Regions from separate parts of the Pseudoalteromonas sp. S327 genome, predicted to be linked through region 1. Evidence: predicted binding sites of a transcription regulator. Region 1 holds the regulator's gene; the other holds the start of a gene.
The links. Region 1 encodes LexA, which represses DNA repair genes until DNA is damaged. Its sites were predicted from a motif close to TACTGTATNNNNATACAGTA; they were not measured.
Positions count from the first base shown of each region.

Region 2: dinB (DNA polymerase IV) is a predicted target of LexA. The motif match lies at 2,237-2,256, and genes of this name have one in related genera.

Region 1 is NZ_PNDP01000047.1:27,612-39,632, reverse strand. Features, by position in the region: gene CWB60_RS15040 (SURF1 family protein) at 1-512, opposite strand, end outside; gene CWB60_RS21115 (DUF2909 domain-containing protein) at 527-838, shown strand; gene CWB60_RS15030 (cytochrome c oxidase subunit 3) at 738-1,613, opposite strand; gene CWB60_RS15025 (cytochrome c oxidase assembly protein) at 1,649-2,179, opposite strand; gene ctaD (cytochrome c oxidase subunit I) at 2,179-3,771, opposite strand; gene coxB (cytochrome c oxidase subunit II) at 3,771-4,907, opposite strand; gene lexA (transcriptional repressor LexA) at 5,379-5,996, opposite strand; gene CWB60_RS15005 (PaaI family thioesterase) at 6,174-6,614, shown strand; gene CWB60_RS15000 (hypothetical protein) at 6,625-7,005, opposite strand; gene CWB60_RS14995 (DUF7218 family protein) at 7,236-7,487, shown strand; gene CWB60_RS14990 (hypothetical protein) at 7,631-8,347, shown strand; gene CWB60_RS14985 (VOC family protein) at 8,322-8,672, opposite strand; gene CWB60_RS14980 (endonuclease) at 8,799-9,458, shown strand; gene CWB60_RS14975 (S41 family peptidase) at 9,567-11,186, shown strand; gene CWB60_RS14970 (hypothetical protein) at 11,186-11,554, shown strand; gene hmpA (NO-inducible flavohemoprotein) at 11,615-12,021, opposite strand, start outside.
Region 2 is NZ_PNDP01000076.1:28,858-40,878, reverse strand. Features, by position in the region: gene CWB60_RS19250 (M17 family metallopeptidase) at 1-933, opposite strand, end outside; gene dinB (DNA polymerase IV) at 1,173-2,225, opposite strand; gene CWB60_RS19240 (acyl-CoA thioesterase) at 2,702-3,124, shown strand; gene CWB60_RS19235 (aldo/keto reductase) at 3,192-4,244, shown strand; gene CWB60_RS19230 (ABC transporter substrate-binding protein) at 4,353-5,276, shown strand; gene CWB60_RS19225 (fumarylacetoacetate hydrolase family protein) at 5,233-5,847, opposite strand; gene CWB60_RS19220 (ATP-binding response regulator) at 5,863-7,833, opposite strand; gene CWB60_RS19215 (response regulator) at 7,895-8,356, opposite strand; gene CWB60_RS19210 (sensor histidine kinase) at 8,357-9,841, opposite strand; gene CWB60_RS19205 (hypothetical protein) at 9,869-10,084, opposite strand; gene CWB60_RS19200 (sigma-54-dependent transcriptional regulator) at 10,297-11,637, opposite strand; gene CWB60_RS19195 (NUDIX hydrolase) at 11,876-12,021, shown strand, end outside.

The DNA of each region.
Region 1 (12,021 bases):
ATTCGTTTTTGAAGGTCTTGTTTTGTCGAATTGGTTTGTAAGTTAAAGCTCGTTAAATTTCGCTCTTTTATCTGCGCTTTAAACGTAATATTACGTTTAGGAAGTTGGATGTTAGGTAGTTCGCTGCGTGAAATAGGCGCTTTTACCCACCCTAAATTAACGAGTAAAGCGTCACTTGCTTGGCTTGGCTTAAATAACACCAATAAATCGTAACCGACTTGCCCTTGGTAAACTTGGTTATCTAAAAGCCAGTATTGCTGATTTATTATTTTTCCGGCAAGCTCAACCACTACACCTGTTTTATTCCACTTTGAAGGCATTGCCTGTAATTGCTGCCAGCTCATTACGCCTTGGGTTTGCATGTTAGCTATAGCTGTTAACTGTTGCTGCTTTTGCTCAGCCCTTGCTAATTGCCAATACCCTAAACGTACACATACCAGCACCACAGCTACCACAACGCAAAGTGCGATAAATGAGCTAAGCTTTTGTTTACGCCTTAAAATTAACTGCATAAAGGGTCAACCCAGTGATTATTAAAATTATTATTGTGCTGCTGTTACTATTTATACTTTTCAACTTGTTTAGAGCGCTATTTATTATGGTGACCGATAAATCTGGCGGTCGGCCTATGTCGCATTTTTTAGGCCCTCGCGTGCTGTTTTCTGTGGTGGTTTTGGTGATGGTGATAGCCGCTGTAAAACTTGGTTTTATAAAGGCTAATCACTCACCATTAGCCGTTACAACACATACACAAAAACAAATAAACACAGCCACACCACATCAACAAAATGCCAGTACCAAGCCGCTGCTTGAAACGCAAAATGTTTATCTTTCGTAAAGTGGCCTTTTAAAATACGCACAAATACAACAAACAAAATAATGGCGCCAAGGGTCACATGCATGCCATGAAAACCTGTCAGCAAAAAGAATGTATTCCCGTAAATGCCTGCATCTAGAGTTAAGTTTAAGTCGTTGTAGGCATAAATATATTCTTCTACCTGCAATGCTAAAAAGCACACACCCAATAAAATGGTTGCCCCTAGCATCACTTTTAGCGGTTTACGTTTATTGTTTTCAATGGCTACGTGAGCAAAATGCAAAGTAACCGAAGACGCTAATAAAATAAGCGTATTAATAAGGGGTAAGCCTTGCCACCCCATAGCTTGCGTGGTTTCACCTGCTGGTGTGGTTAGTAGTGGCCATACGGCCTCAAAGGTAGGCCAAAGCACCTCGTTGGTCATCGCATTATTCCCAGCGCCGCCAAGCCAAGGCACCGACAATATGCGGGCGTAAAATAATGCGCCAAAAAAGGCCATAAAAAACATAACTTCAGAGAATATAAACCAGCTCATTCCTTGTCGAAATGAGCGGTCCATTTGCGCTGAATATAAGCCCTGATCAGACTCGCTAATTACATTTTTAAACCAGCTAAAAATCATATACAGCAGCACTGCAATGCCTGCATATAGCAGGTACACACCGCTGCCCCCTTCACTTTCTAAGTTCATGACTGTTAAAGCCGCACCCACTGCAATAAAAAATAACGCCACCGCGCCCACTATGGGCCAAGGACTTTGCTCGGGTACGTAGTAGTTTTCATAATCTTGATTCATGTTACTTGCTCCTAGTTTTACACTAGACATGCAGGCTAGTTATTACTTGCTACTAGCTGCTCACTAATATCAAATACGGTGTACGATAAAGTTAGCTCTTCTACATCGCTCGGCAGTGCGGTATCAACATAAAAAAGCAGCTTAAACTCAAGCTCTTCACCCGCTTTTAGGGGTTGTTGATCAAAGCAAAAGCACGCTATTTTATGTAAGTACTTGGCTGCCTTTCCGGGCGATACAGAAGGCACCGCTTGCATTACTTTATCAATATCACTGGTGTTTTTTGCGCTAAACATCACCTCACGCATGGCACCTGGTTTCACATCAACACTGTATTCTTTAGATTTAACAATAAACGGCGCACCACTTTGCGCATGGGTTGTAAAGCTCACACCTATTTCTCGATTTTGTGCAACCTGTGTACTTTGCTTAGCTTGTTCAAGCGACGGCTTGCCATTAAGCCCAGTTATGTCGCAAAACACGTCATATAAGGGCACTAAGGCAAATGCAAAAGCAAACATACCTATACAAATAAGAATTAGGCGCTTTAATAGCGGTGCATGTGTCATTATTTAATTTCCGGCGGCGTAGAAAAAGTATGATACGGCGCAGGAGAGTCCACTTCCCACTCTAAACCTTCAGCACCATCCCACACTTTTGCAGGGACTTTATCGCCCCCTCGGGCACATTTAATTACCACCGCCACAAAGAGTAACTGCGATAAACCAAAGGCAAACCCACCTATGCTTATGATTGCGTTAAAATCAGCAAACTGCAGGGCGTAATCGGGAATACGGCGCGGCATGCCTGCCAGCCCGACAAAATGCATAGGGAAAAACAATACATTTACGCTTACCAGCGACAACCAAAAGTGCCACTTAGCCAAGGCAATGTTGTACATGTTGCCCGTCCACTTAGGCAGCCAATAATAAGCCCCCGCCATAATCGAAAATATTGCCCCCGTAACTAACACGTAATGAAAGTGCGCCACCACAAAGTAAGTATCGTGATACTGAAAATCAGCAGGGGTTATAGCCAACATCAGCCCCGAAAAGCCCCCTAAAGTAAACAGCACAATAAAGGCAATACTAAATAGCATGGGCACTTCAAAACTTATTGACCCTCGCCACATAGTGGCTACCCAGTTAAATACTTTTACCCCTGTAGGCACCGATATCAACATGGTCGCGTACATAAAAAATAGCTCGCCAGCAACGGGCATACCGGTCGTAAACATATGATGCGCCCACACTATAAAGCTCAGTAATGCAATAGAGGAGGTTGCGTAAACCATTGAGGCATAACCAAATAGTTTTTTACGTGAGAATGTAGGCACTATGGTCGAAATAATACCAAAGGCGGGTAAAATCATGATGTAAACTTCGGGATGGCCAAAAAACCAAAATATGTGTTGAAACATCACCGGATCGCCGCCGCCTGCCGCATCAAAAAAGCTGGTTCCAAAGTATTTATCGGTGAGCACCATAGTGACCGCTCCGGCCAGTACGGGCATAACAGCAATTAATAAAAATGCGGTTATTAGCCATGTCCATACAAATAATGGTAGCTTCATCCATGTCATGCCTGGGGCACGTAAATTAACAATGGTCACAATTACATTTATTGCGCCCATAATTGAGCTAATCCCCATAATGTGCACTGCAAACACAAACATTGCGGTGTTGTCGTTACTGTACGTTGTTGAAAGCGGCGCATAGAACGTCCAGCCAAATGCGGGGCCGCCTCCAGGCATTAATAACGATGCCAATAAAATTAAAAAAGCGAAGGGTAAAATCCAAAAGCTCCAGTTGTTCATTCTGGGCAGTGCCATATCTGGCGCGCCAATCATGAGCGGTACCATCCAGTTAGCAAGTCCCGTAAAGGCTGGCATTACAGCACCAAACACCATAATTAAACCGTGTACTGTAGTCATTTGGTTAAAAAAGTGTGGGTCTACCAATTGTAATCCTGGCTGAAATAACTCAGCCCGAATAACCATGGCCATTGCACCGCCAATTAAAAACATAGTCAGCGAAAAAATTAAGTACATGCTGCCAATATCTTTATGGTTTGTTGTGTATAACCAACGTTTAAAACCTTTGGCTGGGTGGTGGCCGTGGTGAGCGTCATTGGCGTTAGGTTGTTCTACTATGCTACTCATTAGTTCGCCTCCGCATCAAGTGCTGCCTGAATTTCACTAGGTTGGATGACATCACCCGTTTCATTACCCCACGCATTACGTTTATAGGTAATTACCGCTGCAAGTTGTTTAATTGAGAGCTGCTTTGCAAATGCCTGCATTGCAGTTCCTGGGCGGCCATGAATCACTACATCAATGTGATCTTTTATATCACCCAAAACAATGGGGCTGCCTTTTAACGCAGGAAATACGCCCGGTAACCCCATACCAGTAGGTTGATGACACGCAGCGCAACTTGCCATATACACTTGCTCACCTAGTGTCATTAGCTCTTCTTTAGGAATTGTTGTATCAAGCAATGCTGCATCAGCAAGTGCGGCTTTTTGCTTAGCTTGCTTAGCATCTGCAAGCCATGCGTTAAAGTCCTCTTGCGATTTAGCTTCAACCACCACGGGCATAAAGCCATGATCTTTACCGCACAGCTCTGCACACTGTCCTCGGTAAATACCTTCTTCGTTAATGTTGGTCCACGTTTCGTTGATAAACCCCGGATTGGCATCTTTTTTAACGGCAAAATCGGGTACCCACCAAGAGTGAATAACATCATCAGAGGTCATTAAAAAACGCACCTTTTGATTAATTGGCAGTACTAAAGGTTTATCAACCTCAAGTAAGTAATTAGGGTTTTTATTAGCAAGGTTGGCTATTTCGTCTTGAGGGGTAGATAAAATAGAGTAAAACTCTACGTCTTCGCCCATATATTCATAATGCCACTTCCACTGTGACCCTGTAATTTTAATGGTTAAGTCGGCCTTACTGGCATCTTCCATTGCAATGAGGGTTTTAGTGGCAGGGATTGCCATGGCAATTAAAATAACAAACGGAATGGCAGTCCAAAGAATTTCTACTTTGGTACTTTCATGAAATTGGGCAGGAACTGCCCCTTTAGATTTACGGTGATGAATCAGTGCCCAAAACATTATTGCGAACACTATCACCCCAATCACACAACATATTAAAAATATGGTCATGTGTAGCTGATATACATTATTACTTATATCGGTTACGCCCTTGCGCATATTGTATTGGCTATTAGCCAGCACTTGCTGCGGGAACATAATCAACACAAGCCACAAGGTAGAGGTCAGTTTACCCATGTGACGGCTCCTTTGATGCTATTGCGAATGCAAAGCGAAGAGGCATACGGCTTAAACGCCAATTCGTTATTTTTATTTTTAACCAATCTTATCTTTGATCGGTATCGCTAGGACAACAAAAGGTTTGTGTATATTGTGTGTTCTCATAACTAAAAAGCTGTGAGTTATTGTTAGTCCAGCACATTAATGATTAGCTAAAAAACGTACAACAAGCAAGTTTTAGTATAAAAAACAATCAAGTGATATTTTAAAATTGACTAAATGACGGCGTATTAAATTGTTATTTAACAGCCAAGATACGAGCAAAATTAAGGGATGTAACACGCTTAGGAAGATAAAAGTATGAGTGAAAAAAAGTTTACAGCCTAAATAATTTTAGGGCGCTTTGAGGTGGGGGAAGGTCTGTTTTTAAAACAAAAATGCACACTAAAAAGTGCGCATTTATAGATATTACTTAAAAATAGTTAAAAATTACATCCAGTCGGCATTTCTTATTACGCCAACGGCTAACCCTTCAATATTAAAAGATTCGTTTTCAAGGTCTACCTCTATAGGCGTAAACTCTTCGTTTTCGGCGTGTAATAATACTTTTCGGCCTGCTTTTTCTAGGCGTTTTACGGTCACGTCTTCATCTACTCGTGCAACCACAACTTGGCCGTTCTCTGCTGTTTGAGTACGGTGTACAGCAAGTAAGTCGCCATCCATAATACCTATATCTTTCATACTCATGCCGTTAACACGCAATAAAAAGTCGGCGGCTGGTTTAAACATGAGTGGGTCTATTTTACAGTGACTCTCAACATGTTCTTGCGCCAAAATAGGCGAACCCGCTGCAACTCTACCTATTAATGGTAGCCCTAGTTGCTCAGGCTCTTCTTCTTCAACCAATTGAATACCACGGCTTGCACCTGGTTTCATTTTAATAACACCTTTTTTGGCAAGCGCTTTTAAGTGCTCTTCTGCGGCATTGGCACTTTTAAAACCGAGTGTTTGCGCAATTTCGGCACGTGTAGGAGGCATACCAGTGTCTTTAATAAAAACTTTTATTAGTTCGAGTATTTGAGCTTGGCGTTTAGTTAATGGTCGCATACAACTGGTTTTCCATACAGTACATTTAACTGTGAGTATATACAGTTAAATAAAAATCGCAAATTTAAATTGTGCTTTAAAATAGCTAAATAGACCGCGTCTGGATAAATTTTAGGTAATTACAGACGTTCAGTATTTAAAATGCTATAAATTTACTTTCAATATAAAGGAGTAATTATGAGTATTTGGCATCAACCCATTACATTAGAGCTTTGCAAACAGTTAGATGAGGGAATAAACGGCCAAGGCACGCTAATGAAAACCATGGGCATAGAAATAACCGAAATAGGAGATGATTACCTGGTGGCTACCATGCCCGCAATTCCTGAGCATCATAATCCTATTGGTATGGTACATGGTGGCGCAAATGTGGTACTTGCCGAAACCGTAGCAAGCTACGCCGCTAACTTTGTCGTGGACTTTACAAAATTTTATTGTGTTGGACAGGAAATTAGCGCCAGCCACTTAAAGGCCTCTCGAAATGGCACTTTAACCGCCGTTACTCGTGCATTTCATATTGGTAAGCGCAGTTCTGTATGGGAAATAAAAATAACCAATAGCCGCGGCGAGCTTTGCTGCGTATCAAAAATGACCGCAGCGGTTGTCGAGCGCAAATAATTAACTATGGCTACTTTTCGATAGGGTAAATCGTTATTTCCATCCCAGCGCCAATGGCAGATATACGTAGCAGTGTATCTGCATGTAGAGCTTGGTTAAAACACTTAGGTGACGTGCCCGACTCAAAGCCTATATCAAACGTTCTGCGCGAACAGCTTAGCCACTGCTTAAGCGCATTACGTGAACACGACTCTATTAATTCACATAAGTGGTTGATTGCTTTGTCTGGCGTGGTTATATCACCTGAGGCTTCAATACGCGCCAATTGACGATATTCGTCTTTGTCATAATGCAAAACCATCGCGTTTTTCTTTAAGTCTGCCACTAGGGCGCTAATATCTTGTTTAGACTCAAGCTCTAGATCTACATTTAAAAATTGAATTTCCGACATTGTCTGCTTTTTACCCTCTTATAGTTTCATCGCAAACTTTAACGCAGTTTTACTTTTATACCAAATCAACTAAGCGCTAAACATGGCTTTATTAATAGAAAATACCTGTTTAAACGCCATTGGCACCTAATTTGCCTTATAAAACGGGTTAGGCTAGTTACGCTTAATTTTACCGTTTATGTATAAAGTTATACACACACTGTGTAATTAAACGCTTCAGGAGAGAAATTATGGTAGATCATGGCCCGCAAATTAAAAACGACGATCAGTACGATGCGCTTCGAGATGAAGGAATGAGCAAACAAAAAGCCGCGCGCATTGCTAATAGCAATACTCATAAAACCGCTGTCAAAGGCGGCAAAGCCTCAAAGTATGAGCAGCGCACTAAAAAGCAGCTGTACAATAAAGCTAAAGAGCTCGGCATTAGTGGCCGCTCTAAAATGAGTAAACAAGGGCTAATAAATGCCTTACGTGAGCATTAAACACAGCCTCACTGATTTTTTACCGCTCCTTTTTATTATTTTTATAAAGTTAGAGTAAGCTTATGAATAACTGCGACAAAATGCCGCAGTAAAAGCATGGGCTGCTGTAATACACTAACGCTAAAAATAATAAGAAGCACAAAATGAGAAAACAACTATTTAAACGCGCTCGAAAACTACATAAGTGGCTAGGCTATTTACTTGCCTTACAAATTTTAGCTTGGCTTTTAGGCGGCTTAGTAATGAGCGCGATACCACTTGAATACGTACACGGTAAGCACCTTGCTAAGCGCACACTTACAAACCCATTTACTCAAGCAGACTACCCCACATCACTCGATAATATTACTGCGCAAGTGCCTAACCCCACGCAAATAGTGTTTGAGCACTTTTTAACGACCCCGCTTATTACTGTTATTAATACTGACGAGCAGCAAAGCTTTAATGGTTTAACGGGCCGCCCTTTTCAGCCACCCACTAAAATACAAATTACCGCTAATGCACAAGCGCATTTACTCATCGACGCTAAGCCAATTAGCACTACACTTTTAAAACAAGGCACTCGAGAGGTGGGATACAAAAAAAATGTGTGGCAAGTACAATTTAACGACACCTTTAATACTACGCTGTATTTAAATGCAATTAACGGCAAAGTTATCAGCGTTCGCAGCACACTATGGCGCATATTCGACTTTTTTTGGATGCTACACATAATGGATTACGACGAGCGAGAAGATTTTAACAACCCGCTCCTCATCAGTTTTGCAGCCACCAGCGTACTATTTTGTTTATGCGGTATTATTTTATTAATACAAAACGTTAGGCTAAAAAAACTTACACGTGTTGGTCAATCAAAATAGGGTTGCCGTCTGGGTCTGTAATAATAAAGCTTTTATCACCCACAGGTTCAACCTGGATATGAGCGTTTTGAAAATATTCGCTAAGCGTATCAACATCCTTAAACTCTGTAACGGTTTGTGCGTTTTGATCCCAGCCAGGATTGAAGGTCAGCATGTTTTTATCAAACATACCCGAGAACAAACCAATTAAATGTTCACCGTTTTTCATCACTAGCCAATTTTGCTCTATCTCACCTGCAAACTCGCTAAAGCCCAGCTTTTCGTAAAACGCTTTTGAGGCTCTAATATCTTTAACCGTTAAACTTATTGAAAAAGCACCTAGCATAGTCATCTCCTCGCTATTTTTTATATCAGTATAGAGTGTACTAAGCATTGCGGATTAAAATTTGTTCAGGCTTTATCTTTTAGCAGCAAAACTTTAGACTAGCGCCTCCTGTAGTTCACGTATGTGATGGATATGCTTAAATTTATTTTGGCCTTTGTGGCTTGTTGTATTTGTTTTTCTGCATCGAGTGAAGAATTTACCCGCTTTTCAACGGCTAAAAGGCACTTAATTAAAACCCTACCCGAAAACGCCAAAAGCCTTTACTGCGGCTGCGACATTAAAAAACAAGGTAAAAAGCTAATCCCCGACCCTAGCAACTGTGGTTATATTCCGCGTAATACGTTAACTTCCTCTGGCAAGGTTAATGTACGTGCACTGCGTATAGAGTGGGAGCATATAGTGTCGGCGTGGGAATTTGGTCACCAGCTACAATGCTGGCAAAACGGTGGTCGTAAAAACTGTCGCAAGGTCAGTGCTAAATTTAGAAAAATGGAAGCCGATATAAACAATTTAGCCCCTGCTATTGGCGAAATTAACGCAGATCGCTCTAACTATCGCTTTGGTATGCTTAGCGAAAACGCTACCCAATATGGCCGCTGCCAAGTAAAGGTTAATTTTAAACAACGCGTTGTAGAGCCTCCTTTTTATGCCCGTAAGCGCATTGCCGACACCTACGCCTATATGCAAAAAACATACGGCTTAAAAATATCAGCTAAACAACAAAAACTATTTGATGCCTGGCAAAAACAAGCATTTGCAGATAAAAGCAGCGCAAGTAAGCTGTAGCACACCTAAGTGTATACACTCATTTACATAATTTAGGGGCTAATACGTTGAATAAATGAGCGGGTGTTGTAGTATTTTAAACAACTTATTTACAAAAAGTAGTTTTGTATGTTTAAAAATAATAAAGCAACACTCGCTATTATTGCTGCACTTTCAGGCCTAACGCTTGTTGGCTGTGGCGGTGGTAGCAGCATGAATGAAACGCCCGACCCAGTCGTCACACCTCCTGCAAGTACAGCCCCAACATGGACGGCAGGTGTATTTGAGCCATCGGAGGAGTTAAAAAACTTTTGCGAAAACCCACGCACAGGTAACGATCCGTTTAATAATAATGCGCCTTACCCAGACCAAGCGGGTTCGGCCCTTTACGAAAAGCTTTGGCTTCGCTCGTGGAGCGACGAAACCTACCTTTGGTATGATGAAATAGCTGATAACGACCCTGAAAACTTTGCTACAGTGGCCGATTATTTTGCCCAACTAAAAACCGAAGAACTAACCGACTCTGGTGATAAAAAAGATAATTTTCATTTTTCAGAGCCTTCTGAGGACTACTTTCAAGAAGCGCAATCAGGGGTAACCTCAGGCTATGGTATAAATTGGGCATTTATTGGCGACCCAGCTGATAGAATTTTACGTGTTGCCTACCTAGAAGACGACTCACCAGCAAGCCAAATTGGTTTTCAACGTGGCGATACCGTACTTGAAGTTGATGGCGTAAGCATTAATACCAGCACACAAGCAGGCGTAGATACCTTAAACGAAGGCTTATTTAGCCCTACTAATGGCGACTCGCACACCATCGTTGTGCGCAGTAACGATGGCGGTGAAAAAACCTTTAACGTAACTGCCGGCAACATAGAGCAAACGCCTGTTCAAAACGTAAAAACCATTACCACTGCAAATGGCACTAGCGTAGGGTACATGCAGTTTAATAGCCATATAGGTATTGCCCAAGAAGGCTTAATTGCTGCCGTTAATAAATTTAAAACCGATAACGTGGAAGAGCTTGTTATCGACTTTAGATATAACGGAGGCGGTTTATTAGCGCTTTCTTCGCAGCTGGCTTACATGGTGGCGGGCAGCGCCAACATTCAAAACCGTATTTATTACCAAACTCAGCAAAACGATAAACAACCGGTAGAGTCGCCTTTTCCGTTCATAGATGAAGAAATTGATTACTCAACTTTTTTTAGCACTGGCGAAAGCCTCCCCGATTTAAACCTATCTAAGGTGTATGTGCTTAGTACATCGGGTACGTGTTCGGCATCAGAAGCCTTTATTAATGGCTTAAAAGGCATTGACGCCGAGGTAGTGCTCATTGGCGACACAACCTGCGGTAAACCATACGGCTTTACCCCAACACATAACTGTGGCACCACCTATTACACCATTCAATTTAGCGGTATTAACAGTAAAGGGTTTGGTGAATATGCAGCAGGCTTTACGCCAACGCCTACACCGCAGTTTGATGCTGATGTAAAAGGCTGTGTAGTCAGTGACGACTTTGATAATCAATTAGGCGATCCAAACGAAGGGATACTCTCTACTGCGCTTTATCATATTGATAATAACGGCACGTGCCCTGTTAGCACCGCCTCTGCAAGTATTAAAACACAAGTACAAAGCGCTGCTGGCGATAGCAAGCAGCTATTACCTTTGAACGCACCTAATAACGTTAACCGTGGCAATATGGATTTAACCTGGCCTACGTTAAATAAGGATAAGTAATGGCTAAACTACTGGCAATATTAAGCTTATTATTTATTGGAGGCTGTAACAGTATGAGTAATGCCACTGCTAAGCCTGCACTACTAACCGAGGTAAACCCAGGCGTTATAGCCACGCTCCAGCAAGCGATTATAAAAGCGAAGGGCGGCACACTAGTTACACTGGCCGACACCGTTTTTACTAAACGCAGCGAGCTATTACTAAGCCATGGAAATAGTAAAGACTCAAATGGTATGCCCATAATGGGCGCGCATAATATCAAGCCAGAAAAGTTTGTTTTACAAATAATCGGCAAGCAGTGCGTGCTTTATTATCCTAAAAAAGATATGTCTATTGAGCTTAAAAACGTAAGTTGTAAAGCACAATAAAATACTATTAAAAAGGCACACAGCATTTATGCTGTGTGCCTTTATCGTTTTTCCCTTGGTTTATAAGTCTTGATGCGGACCAAACACTTCGTAATGAATATGCTCGTTTTTAACACCTAGTGCCAGTAACTGGCTTTTCACAAACGCCATAAACCCAGCGGGGCCACATAAGTAAAAATCGCCATTTGTAAGAGGTAACTGTGTTTTTACGGCAGTTAAGTCCATTAACCCTGTAAAACCAGCCCCTTCACTACTTTGATTAAACCACGTAATAGTTTGCAAGCTGTTATAAGCCGTACTTAATTCATTTAAATAGTGTGCAAACGAGTGCTGCTGCGTATTTTCGCACGCATGTAAATACATAATATTTTGCTTAGGGTTATCGCTTAATAGCGTTTCGAGCATCGCAAGCATTGGGGTTTGCCCAACACCTGCTGAAATAAGTACCGCTGGATTTTTACTATTTC
Region 2 (12,021 bases), on a different contig from region 1:
AGCTAAGTAAGAAATAACTTTAACGCCTTTAGGTTGGTAATCTGCCACGGCTTTCATAAAGCCCGCAACGGATGCAGCCCCACCTTTATCGCGGCTCATACCCGCCATGTAACCGCCTACTTTTAAATCGGCGCCGCCGGTATCGTATACTAAGCCTTTACCAACAAACATTAGCGTGCGCGTTACTTCACCTTCTGGCACGTATTCTAGCTTAACAACACGTGGATGATGGCGCTCAACCGCATAAGATGCGCGCGCAACAGTGCTAAGCATAGGGTAGTTTTTATCTATCGTGTTAATATCGTCAATCACATCAACCGCTACTTTAGAGCCTTTAAAAAGCTCAACACAGTAATCAGCAAAACGTGGTGGCGCCATACGTTCAGGCTCAGTACCACATAAATCACGTGCCGCATATTGCCCTGCTGCAATTGCATTTACAGCTTTAACTGTTTGCTCATTTGCATCTATTAAACCTATTTGCGTAATAGGTTCAATGCTTTCGCCGTGGTATTCGCGCGCCTCTAAAGGCTGCCATAATGCTTGGCATGCCCCTAAATACGCCACTTCTAACGCATGCTGGTAACGCGCATCTGTATGTAATTTAGGTAAGTAAATAGCAGGGTTCACACTACCCGCGGCTTTTGCTTCGTTAATCGCTAGTTTAGCAGCATCAAAGTAGCGCCTTACATCATCGTAATCGCGGTTAAGCGGCCCCGTAGGTGCTAAAACAACGCGTACATTATCAACCACTAAAAACGTAACTTGTTTACCAATACGAGAATCTACTTTAGCGTGTGATTCGATAGCATCACTTAATGAGTTATTGGCTAATTGAGAAAAGTCATCACTAATTATAATAAGTGCATCGTGAGAAAATGAGTCAAAGCTTGCACTAAGTGATTGTGCAGCTATCGCTTGAGGATATGCCATAAGTAAAACTCCTGTTAGAAAACATAAGGGGCTATTATCGTTGATATAAAAACACAAAACCAGCCAACTGCGATCAGCTCATGTTAATCTGGCAACTTGGTTTTACAGCTAACTAAAGTGACTCAGTGTTTTAAGAAGAAACTAACAACAACTATATAGCTTTTAGTAAAGGCAGCCCCTGCTTGCTCCACGTTTAAATTACTGTACTAAAGCACTCTAAATTGCAAAAAAGCGTGTGGTTAATCAAGAATACTCAGTTGCAGATTTAAATTAGGTTCATTTTTAACACCTACCCCAATACCTAATAAACGCACCGGTTGCTGCATACCGCGTTGATACGCCTTAGAGAGTAATTCAGTAAAAATAGCAGTATTTAATTGATGATGAGCTTGATCCGCTGAGGTAACAACAAAGTTTGCAAACTTCACTTTTACACTTAGCTTATTAATACGATTTTGTAGCTGTTGCTTATTAAGGCGCGCTGTTAGCTCTTCGAGTAATTTAGGTAACTGATCTAAACATTCTTGTAAGCTATTTTTATTGTATTCATAGGTGTGTTCAACACTAAGGGATTTACGGACTCGCTCAGTGGTTACTTTACCAATATATTCGCCAGCACATTTTTGATAAAGCGATACACCAAAATTCCCCACATGCTGCTGCATCCAATTAACGCCTTTCTCGCGAACGTCTTTACCTGTGTATAACCCCTTTAAATTAAGCTTTTCGAGGGTTACTTTGCCCACACCAGGGATTTTACCCAGCGGTAAATTATTTAAAAACGCATCAACTTCATCCGGTAAAACCACAAATTGACCATTGGGTTTATTTTCGTCACTGGCTATTTTGGCAATAAACTTAATGGGGGCAACCCCGGCAGAGGCAGTAAGGCCGGTATCGTTATAAATATCTGCTCTAATTTGCTGAGCAATAAGCGTTGCGCTGCCTTTGCATGCGGTGCTGTTGGTTACATCTAGGTAAGCTTCATCAAGCGACAGCGGCTCTATTTGGTCGGTATAGCGTTTAAATACAGCGCGTATTTGGTTAGAAATTTCTTTATAAACCGCCATGCGCCCAGGCACAATAACTAAATCGGGACATAATTGCTTAGCGTGGTAGTTAGACATAGCCGAGCGAACACCATATTCGCGCGCTATATAATTTGCTGTAGAGAGCACGCCACGACGGCTATTGCCACCAATCGCTAAAGGCACACTGCCAAGTTTGGGGTTATCGCGCATTTCAACCGCTGCATAAAAGCAGTCCATGTCGATATGAATAAACTTTTTCATTACCACATAACAACTGTTTATTTATACAGCCATTATTAAGGATTCACTTTCATTAAGCAAGTCCATTAAAGCCTGTTTAACTTGCTAAAGTTAAAAGCGCTACTAGGTGTAGCGCGTTAAACCGTGCAAGCTTTAAACAGCTTTTTTAAAACGGCTGCTTAAAGCGCTTTGATTTTTTAAAGCAATGTAGCCAAAAAACAAACTCCAATAAAAACCCCGCAGCTAAAAGCATTATGCCGCCGGAGGCATTACCCATTGCATAGCAAGCAAAAGACGCTATAAAAACTAAACTGGCTAAAGCCCAATTAATTATATTTTGCATGTGTGTTCTCGTGTGTGTGTTGTCTGTGTTATTTAACTGTAGTCCTAAAAATAAATAGGTACAATCATCATATAAAAAAACATGGCATTTATTGTCTTGAGCTACAAACACCATATTGATAATCTCATTCATTTAAAACTAAGAGTACACATACATGCAAAGGTTCAAAGATCAGCACCCTATACATACCGATATCACCGTAGCATGGGCCGATATGGACGCCCTACAACATGTTAACAACGTGGTGTACTTGCGTTATTTTGAAATTGCGCGTATCGATTTTCTAAATAAAATAAATCAGTTTGATACGATAAAACCAGGTGGAATAGGCCCGGTCATTAGTGAAAACAATATTCGCTATAAACGTCCAGTGACCTTCCCAGATACCTTAACCGTAGGTATTACTATTTCAGATATAAAAAGCGACCGTTTTATGATGAATTACTCTGTATTTAGCCATGCTCAGCAAGCTATTACTACCACAGGCTATTCTCAAGTTGTTATGTTTGACTTTAAAACAGGACAAAAAGCGGCGATTTCAGAGCCATTACTATCGGCACTACACCAATTCGCTTAATTAGGTTTTATTGCGAATTGGTATTAATTATCCACTCTCAAGATCTTACATAATTTAAGGATTTTAAATGCAATACAGTCCGTTAGGCAGCAGCGGTGTTGATGTTTCTAGAGTATGCTTAGGCAGCATGACTTGGGGTAAACAAAATACCCAACAAGAAGCCGATGAGCAAATAGCTTATGCCTTGGCACAAGGCGTTAATTTTATAGATACTGCCGAAATGTATGCCGTTCCTCCTTCACCAGAGACCTACGGTAAAACAGAGCAAATTATAGGTAACTGGCTTAGTCGCAATGCGCAAAAGCGCGGTGATATTGTATTGGCGACCAAAATTGCAGGCAATGGCCTATCGTGGGTACGAGATGGCGGCGATATAACACGCAGCGCTGTCATTGAGGCCGTAGATAACTCGCTGAAACGCCTACAAACCGACTACATAGATTTATACCAATTGCATTGGCCTAATCGCTCTACCCCACATTTTGGCAGGCAGTGGCCAGGTAAACTCACTTTTAGTGACGTAGATACTGAGCAACAACAAGCGGGTATGCTTGATATTTTAGAGGGCCTTAATGAGTGTGTTAAAGCCGGAAAAATAAAATATTGTGGCCTTTCAGATGACACCCCATGGGGCATTAGCCAATTTTTAAATTTAGCAAAAGCGCATAACTTACCGCGTATGGTGTCTATTCAGAACGAGTTTAGCCTAGCGCACGCTAAAGATTGGCCCTACTTAATTGAGCAGTGTATCCATGAAGACATTGCTTATTTACCTTGGTCACCGCTTGCTGCAGGCCTGCTAACGGGTAAATACCTAAACGGCGCGCGCCCAGCTGGCTCGCGTTGGACATTTATGCAGCGCAATGGCATTTTTAGAGATACCCCTAACGCGCAAAAAGCCACGCAGCGTTATGTAGAGCTTGCACATGCAAGCGGCATAACCCCAGCCCAATTGGCACTTGCTTGGTGTAATCAAGTCGATGGCGTTACCTCGTCAATTATTGGTGCGACCAGCATGGCCCAATTAAAAGAAGACATTGACGCTTTTAGCATAACTTTAAGCGACGACACACTAGCTGAAATTGGTACTATTTTTAAAGATTACCCGCAGCCATACTAAACCAAAATAATAGGCAGTTTTTTTACTGCCTTTTTCTCTCTTACATTTGAACATATACAAAGTAAAACTATACTAAAGTTAACTTAAATGGATTATTTTTAGTGAGTTATGCTTAGAAATGTAATTTTATTCTTTGGTGTACTAGGTGGTTTAATGCGTTACGGGTACGCTGACAATACTCACCCAATTAAAGAAATTGTATGGCTACAAAGTTACACGCCCCCGTTTCATATGGATAAAGATTCGCATGCGCCGCAAGGCGGTATTTGTGACAACCTCACCGAGCAACTAATTAACAGTATTGATGATGTAAAACATACGCGACTAATCGTGCCGCAAGAGCGAATTAATAAGCACTTAAATGAAGGCGATAATGCATGTTTTCCGTGTGTTATTCATAAAAAAACGGCCAATGGGGTGTTACAGTTTTCTACCCCCACCACGGTTTACCCGCCTTTTTCGGTTTTAACCACTCAAAAACTTGCTCCAGAAATACACGCTAAGCATGGCAGCCCTATTAAACTTATTCATTTATTGTCAGACGAGCAATATGTATATGGTCAAGCCGCGGCGCGCAAGTTTACTTCAAAAATTAATAAAATAATCGAAAACACCACGGTGTATCATAAAGCATCGCTAAGCTGGAGCAGCGAAAATGAAAGCCAAGCTGTTATTGCTCGCTTAAGTCGCGGCTTTTTAGATTACACAATAGACTACCCGTTTATGGGGGATTATTTTGTCAACCACAGTAAGTTTAAGAATATAGTCAGTTTGCCAATTGAAGAAGACCCCAGAGAGTTTGTTTTAGGGGCTATAGGGTGTGCAGTAAGAGCACCGAATGATTTTGCTACCAAGGCGCTTAATAAAATAAATAAAGCGCTACATAAGCAGGTATTACAATCGCCTGCTTATATAAATAGTCAGCGTTTTTGGTTAGAGCAAAGTTTTCCGCAGTTTACTAAGCATTACCAACAGCAAATACTCAATCCTATTGTGCCTGCCAGCTCTGCGATAACAAGCACGTCGAATTAGCATACAAGCTTACTGTAAATACGCTATTTGCAGGCACTTCTCCTACGCCTGCAGGCGTCCCTGTCATTATTACATCGCCATTTTCTAAGTGCATAAACTCATTAATTTCACTTAAAATATCTTTAGGCTTATGTATCATAAATTGCGTATCGCCTTGCTGAATAACGTTATCGTTAATTTTAAGCTCAAACGTAAACGCCTGCTCGGCATCCGCAATACTTACAAAGGGCGTTAGTAATACCGAGCCGTTAAAAGCCTTGGCGCGCTCCCACGGTAGCCCTTTATTTTTAAGCTTACTTTGCACGGTACGTTTAGTTAAATCCAACCCTAAACCTACGCCTGCCAACTCATTATTTTTAATAACAAAACACAGCTCGGTTTCATAATGCAGTGTGTCGTTATTGTGCGTAGCAAATAAGGTAGACGAAAGCGCACTGTTCGGTTTATTAAACAATACCATTTGATCTGGTAGCTCATTATTAAGCTCAGCAATATGCGCGGTGTAATTACGCCCAACGCATACTACTTTAGAGGGCGTTAATATCTCACTTTCTAGTTTTATCGACTGCATAAAATAACTTCTAAATTACGAGCTGATCAAGGTTTCTAATAAGCTCAGATTAATCGGCTTCAAAAGTACATGATTAATATTTAAATCTTTGATCTGCTTAGGATCGGGCTCTGCACCACTAACAATCACTAAGCTTAAGTCAGGGTAACGTTCGTTAATTTGCTTCCCTAAATCTACACCACGCCCGTCAGGTAAGTGCATATCTAGCAATACCTTATTAAATTGTTGGTCATGATTGAGGGTTTGTAAACACTGTGCACACGTTGAGGTAATAACGGTTTCTACCCCTAAACTTTCTAGCAACAACTGCGTAATTTGCGCTGCATCTTGGTCGTCCTCAACCAATAAAAAGCGCTGTTTTTTCTCTATTACAGCTTTGTCGCTGTGAATGTTTTTAGCTTGAGGCGCATGCTCTGACGATACTAAGTAATCTTGTAAGCATTGATACAAAGAAGAGCTATCAACGGGCTTTGGTATTACATCGTTAAAGCCAAGGGCGGCAAGCTCTTCATGTATGCCTTTCATAGTGGCGGCAGTAAGCGCAATAATTGGGCCTGTATAGCCCATTTTTCTAAGCTCTATTGTCGCTTCTTTACCGCCCATTACAGGCATATGTATATCAATAAAAATAATGTCGTAAGGTGAGCGATACGCCTCGGCAATTCTTACTTTTTCAAGCGCTTGCTGGCCATGCTCGGCGTAGTCTACGCGCGCACCACATGTGCTAATCATATGGCCAACTAACATACGTAAATCGCGTAAATCATCAACCACTAATACGCGGCCAGTCACTTTGCATGGTGCTGATTTTGTCTGTAATTGCGAGCCACTACTAAAGTTTAATACTTGGCGTTCTACTTCACTTATATCACCTGGGTACACCGAAATAGTAAAGGTAGAGCCTTCGCCCATTCTAGAGGTTAAATCGATACTGCCGTGCATACGCGCTAATAGCTCGGCACAAATCGCAAGGCCTAAGCCTGCTCCGCCAACAGAGCGCGATTCTACATCGGCTATTTGCTCAAAGGGTTTAAAAATTAATGCTTGTTTTTCAGGGGCAATCCCCATGCCTGAATCTTTAATACTAAAAAATAGCATTTCTTGGCCTTCAACCCACTCGGTCCAGGCACTAACCACTATTTCGCCCTTTTCGGTAAATTTAACCGCATTATTGATTAAGTTAATGAGTATTTGGCGTACGCGGGTGGCATCTACTCTCACAATAAGAGGTAAGGGCTGTAGAGACTCAAAGCGAAGGTTTAAGCCTTTATCAAGCACAGATACACGCATTAAAGTGTAAACATCAGCCAGCATGCTATCTAAGTTTACTTCACTTAAGGTGAGCTCTAATTTGTCGGCAGCAATTTTAGATAAATCGAGCACGTCGTTTAACAAGCTCAGCAAGTGCTTACCGTTTCGGTAAATAACCCCTAATTCGTTTTCGGCCTGTTTGCTAAAGTCGCTTTGCAGCAGTAACTCTGTGTAACCTAATATAGATGAAAGCGGGGTACGTAATTCGTGGCTTAAGTGGGCTAAAAATCTGTCTTTTGAGCGGTTCTCTGCCTCGGCTTTTAAACGCTCTACTCGCTCGCCTTCAACATCTTTACGCGCTAAAGCATAACGTATAGCGCGAGCAAACCGGCTCGAACTCATTTCTGTTTTTATAAGGTAATCTACCGCGCCGGCATCAAGTGCTGCAGAGTCTAATTCATCATTAGATTGCCCTGTAAGCATAATAATTGGCCCGCTAAACCCATTAGCAATGGCCTTTTTTAATACACTTAGCCCATTTGAGGCGCCTAATCGATAATCAAGCAAACAAATATCGTGATCGTTTTTACTTAAAATGCTTATTGCTTGCTCAGGAGAGCTTATCCATTCTATGTCAAATGTATGTGAATCTAACTGATCTAAGTAGTCGCAAGTGAGAATGTAATCATCTTCATCGTCTTCTACTAAAAGTAAGCGAGTCACTTTATCTAACATACTACCTCCTTTTAATTGCATTTAATAAGCCCCTAATTAGGGGCTTAATGTTGCTACTTATTTAGTCGTTAAACGTTGTCGGCAGCTCTACAAATTCTACCCAGTATTTTCCTAGGGTTTTCATTAAATCAACCAAGCCATCAAATGTTACCGGTTTAGTAATATAAGAGGCCGCTCCTAAGTTATAGCCTTTAACCATGTCTTCTTCTTGCTTAGAGGTGGTTAAAATAACAACCGGTATGCCTTTAAGGTTTGGGTTTGCCTTAATGGCCTCAAGTGCTTCACGGCCATCCATACGTGGCATATTTAAATCAAGCAAAATCAACCCTGGGCGTGGCGATGAATTTTTATCTTCAAACTTACCCTTGCGCTCTAAGTACTCTAATAATTCAACCCCATCTTCCACAAAATGCAGCTCGTTTAATACACGGCTTTCGGCTAGCGCATCTTGCGTGAGTAGGCGATCATCCTCGTCATCATCTGCCATTAATATTGTAATAGGTTTCACTTTTGAATACGGCATCTAAGCCTCTCCTTGTAGTGTGAAAAGCGTTGTTTCCACAGGTAATTTTATTATGAAGGTTGCCCCTTCACCGTCTTTACTATGAGCGGTAATTATCCCACCATGCCGCTCAACTATACGCCTACAAACTGAAAGCCCAATCCCTGTGCCTTTATATTCCGAACGCCCATGCAGGCGCTGAAATGGTACAAATATTTTATCAGCATACTCTTGTGAGAAACCAATACCATTATCTTTTATGGTAATAATTTGCCAACCCACTTTTTCGTTGTGCTCTTCACTAAACTCGTCTTTGTGCTCGTACATTACGCTTATGTGTGGCTCAACACCTGGTTTTCTAAACTTAACAGCGTTAGACAGTAAGTTTAAAAACAACTGCTGCATTTGGCTTTTATCGGCTTGTATAACCGGTAGTTCGCCCACCTCTACGTGCGCATTGCTTTCTTTAATGGCAACTTCTAAATCACTTAAAATGTCGTTAACTACGCCTTTTAAGTCAGTGTCATCAAAGTCTCTACCTCGGGTTGTTACCCGCGAAAACTCTAGCAAATCGTTAATAAGGTTAGACATACGTTGCGCTGCATTTTTCATACGGCCTATGTAATCTATGCCTTTTTCGCCCAGTTCATCTTTAAACATGGTTTCTAGGCGGTCACTAAATGCTTGAATTTTTCGTAGTGGTTCTTGTAAGTCATGGCTGGCAACAAACGCAAACTCTTCAAGCTCACGGTTTGAGCGGCTAAGCTCATCTGAATATAAGGTCAGCTCTTGCGTGCGCTCAGACACTTTAGTTGCAAGTGTTTCGTTTTGTATTTCAAGCTCCTCACGGTATTTAGCCGCGTTTCTTAAATTTAGGCGTGTTAATAAAAACATACCTATTATTAAAAGCGCACTGGTAACCGCTGTAATAGCAAAGGTGATTTTTGCTTCATTTTTTATTTGTGCCAGCTTAGAAAAATGGCTCACCTTAAACAGTAATTCTCGGTCTTGAATATCATTAACTTTAACGCGAATATCTTTGTATAGCTCTCGCCCTCTGTGCGTATTTAATACATATAACGCACGGCGCTCTTTGTCATTAGTAGCCAGCTTAACCGTTTGTTTAAGCTCTTTAATTTTAGCTTCTGTTAACACTAATAGCTCAGCAATTCGCTCAGCTTGGCCATCAATTTCAGAGTGTAGAGACTTTACATGCTCCATTTGCGATTCTATTTGCCCTATCGCATCGTAATAAGGCATTAAGTAGTCTTCTTCTTCGGTGAGTAAGTAGCCGCGCTGGCCAGACTCTGCCTGCACAATTGATAAGTGAAGACGCTCAATGGCATCGGCTAATAAGCTGGTGTTATCCAAGCTTTTTTGCGTTTGCGTTAATCCCTGAATAGTACTTAATGCCAAAACTGCATTGCCAACAACAATACACAGTACTATTGCGATAAAAGCGGCCCACGTTATATTCGTTTTACCCTGCTGCTTTTGCTTACTCATTATGTGTAAATACCTAATTTTAAATGACTACTTATTATTAAAATCAGTAATGTTTTGCAAGCTTTCGCTACATTGCTGACAGTTTGAAATTATTTTATCGAGTGCTGCTAACGCTTTATCTTTTGGCATATCGTTTTCTAATACCAGTTTAATGAGCTCTGCATTCATAGAAATTCTATTCAGTGGAGCTCTCGCATCATGTACCAATTTATTTAGCGTATTAACTTCTTTTTCATCACTCATATTACTTCCTATACTTATTCAACCTGAACTCTGGTTAAGAAACTTACTAAAATATTAAATTATAGTGATAACCAAATTCTTTTCTCTAGTCAGAGATTTTCAATGAAAACAAGCCGAATTTACGCGTCAATAGCTGGCCTATTGCAAGCAAATTTAACGCAGTTAACGTTGAAAATAGCTGCTAGAGATAGGTTTATTATTCAGAGTTCAGGTTATTTATATTCTCCAATTCCGCCGTATGCGTTTAATCGGTTATACAATGTTTTTGTACTGATCCCTAGCATTTGCGCAGCTAGCGTTTTATTACCTTGCACCTTATCTAGCGTGGCGTGGATTAACTCTTTTTCGACTTCTTCAATGGTTTGCCCTGCCGAAACATGGTTGTCGGCCACTTGCGTATTTACACGCGAAAACGGCGACTCTAAGTTATCCGGAAGTGTAATTTCGCTCGATTGTGGGTCGCTCATAATAAAGGCGCGATGGATAGCGTGGCGAAGTTCACGCACATTGCCTGGCCATTCGTATTGCTGTAGTTCTTTTAGCTGCTCGTTGTGCCAATAAAACGAAGTGCCATTTTCATCGTTAAGTTGCTCTAAAAAGGCTTTCGCAAGCAGTGGAATATCTTCTTTTCGCTCTCGCAGCGCAGGTATATCAATGGGAAAAACCGCAAGCCTAAAGTAAATATCTTCACGAATAATATTATTTTGCGCTAAGTCGGTCAGCGAACGGTTAGTCGCAGAAATAACGCGGCAGTTTATAGGCAATTCACGATTGCCGCCTACACGTGTTACTTTTTTAGTCTCAAGCACACGCAGTAAGTTTGGCTGCATATCTATAGGCATTTCGGTTACTTCATCTAAAAATAACGTACCGCCGTCTGCTTGCTCAAACACCCCTTCTTTACGGGCAATTGCACCTGTAAAAGCCCCTTTTTCATGGCCAAATAACTCACTACCTATTAATTCTTTAGACAAAGCACCACAGTTGCTCGCCACTAAAGGGCCTTCGCATTGGCTAGCGTTATGAATTGCTTGGGCGACCACTTCTTTACCTGCACCGCTTTCCCCCATTAGCATCACGTTAGCATTGGTTTTTGCTACGCGCTCTATCATGGTGTAAAGCTTTTGCATTGGCTCTGATTCACCAATTAAGCTATTAAAATGGCGAGTAATAGCCGGAACTTTAGCTTTTTTAGCTGTTTTTTTAGGGCCGTTTAATACCAGCTCTAGGTCTTCGCGTTGCAGCGGCTTTAATAAATGCCCAACATCTTGCTCACACATGTCTGCCAAAATCCCTTTTACTGAAGGGTGGCCAGAAATAAGCGTCACTTTTGGAGACTGCCCAATCATTTTTAAATGATCGAGTAAATGAAGACCACTGCCATCTGGCAGCATAAAATCGAGTAATACGTGATCAAAGGTATTATTTTCAAACCATTGATGTGCTTCTTTTAAGCTAGTTGCAGTACAAATGTTGTGCCCGAGGAATTCGACAATGTGGCAAACAACGTCACTAAATTCAACGTCATCATCGACTAAAAGTATGTTTAACATGATAAATCCCTATGCTTTTCTTCTTATTCTACGCACCCTATTTTGCAAATAAAAGGGGCTACTAGAATCTCTTAAAAATGATTAAACTATTGAGTCTTTTAACGTTTAATTTTAACAACCCAGTATGTACGTAAACTTAAGCCATACCGATCATAATTTTTAAAAATAATTAGAATTATTTTTACTACTCGCCTAAGTATACCAGCTGATATAATTTTGCTTTTAAAAAGGAGACAAAATGCAATTATTAAAAACAATGGTCCACCCTGGCATAAATTTAAACCAAGGCACTCAATTTACCCGCCGCACAGGCCGCGCCATTGTGATTAAAGATGCACACATTTTATTAATGTATACCAATCGCTACGAAGACTACAGTTTACC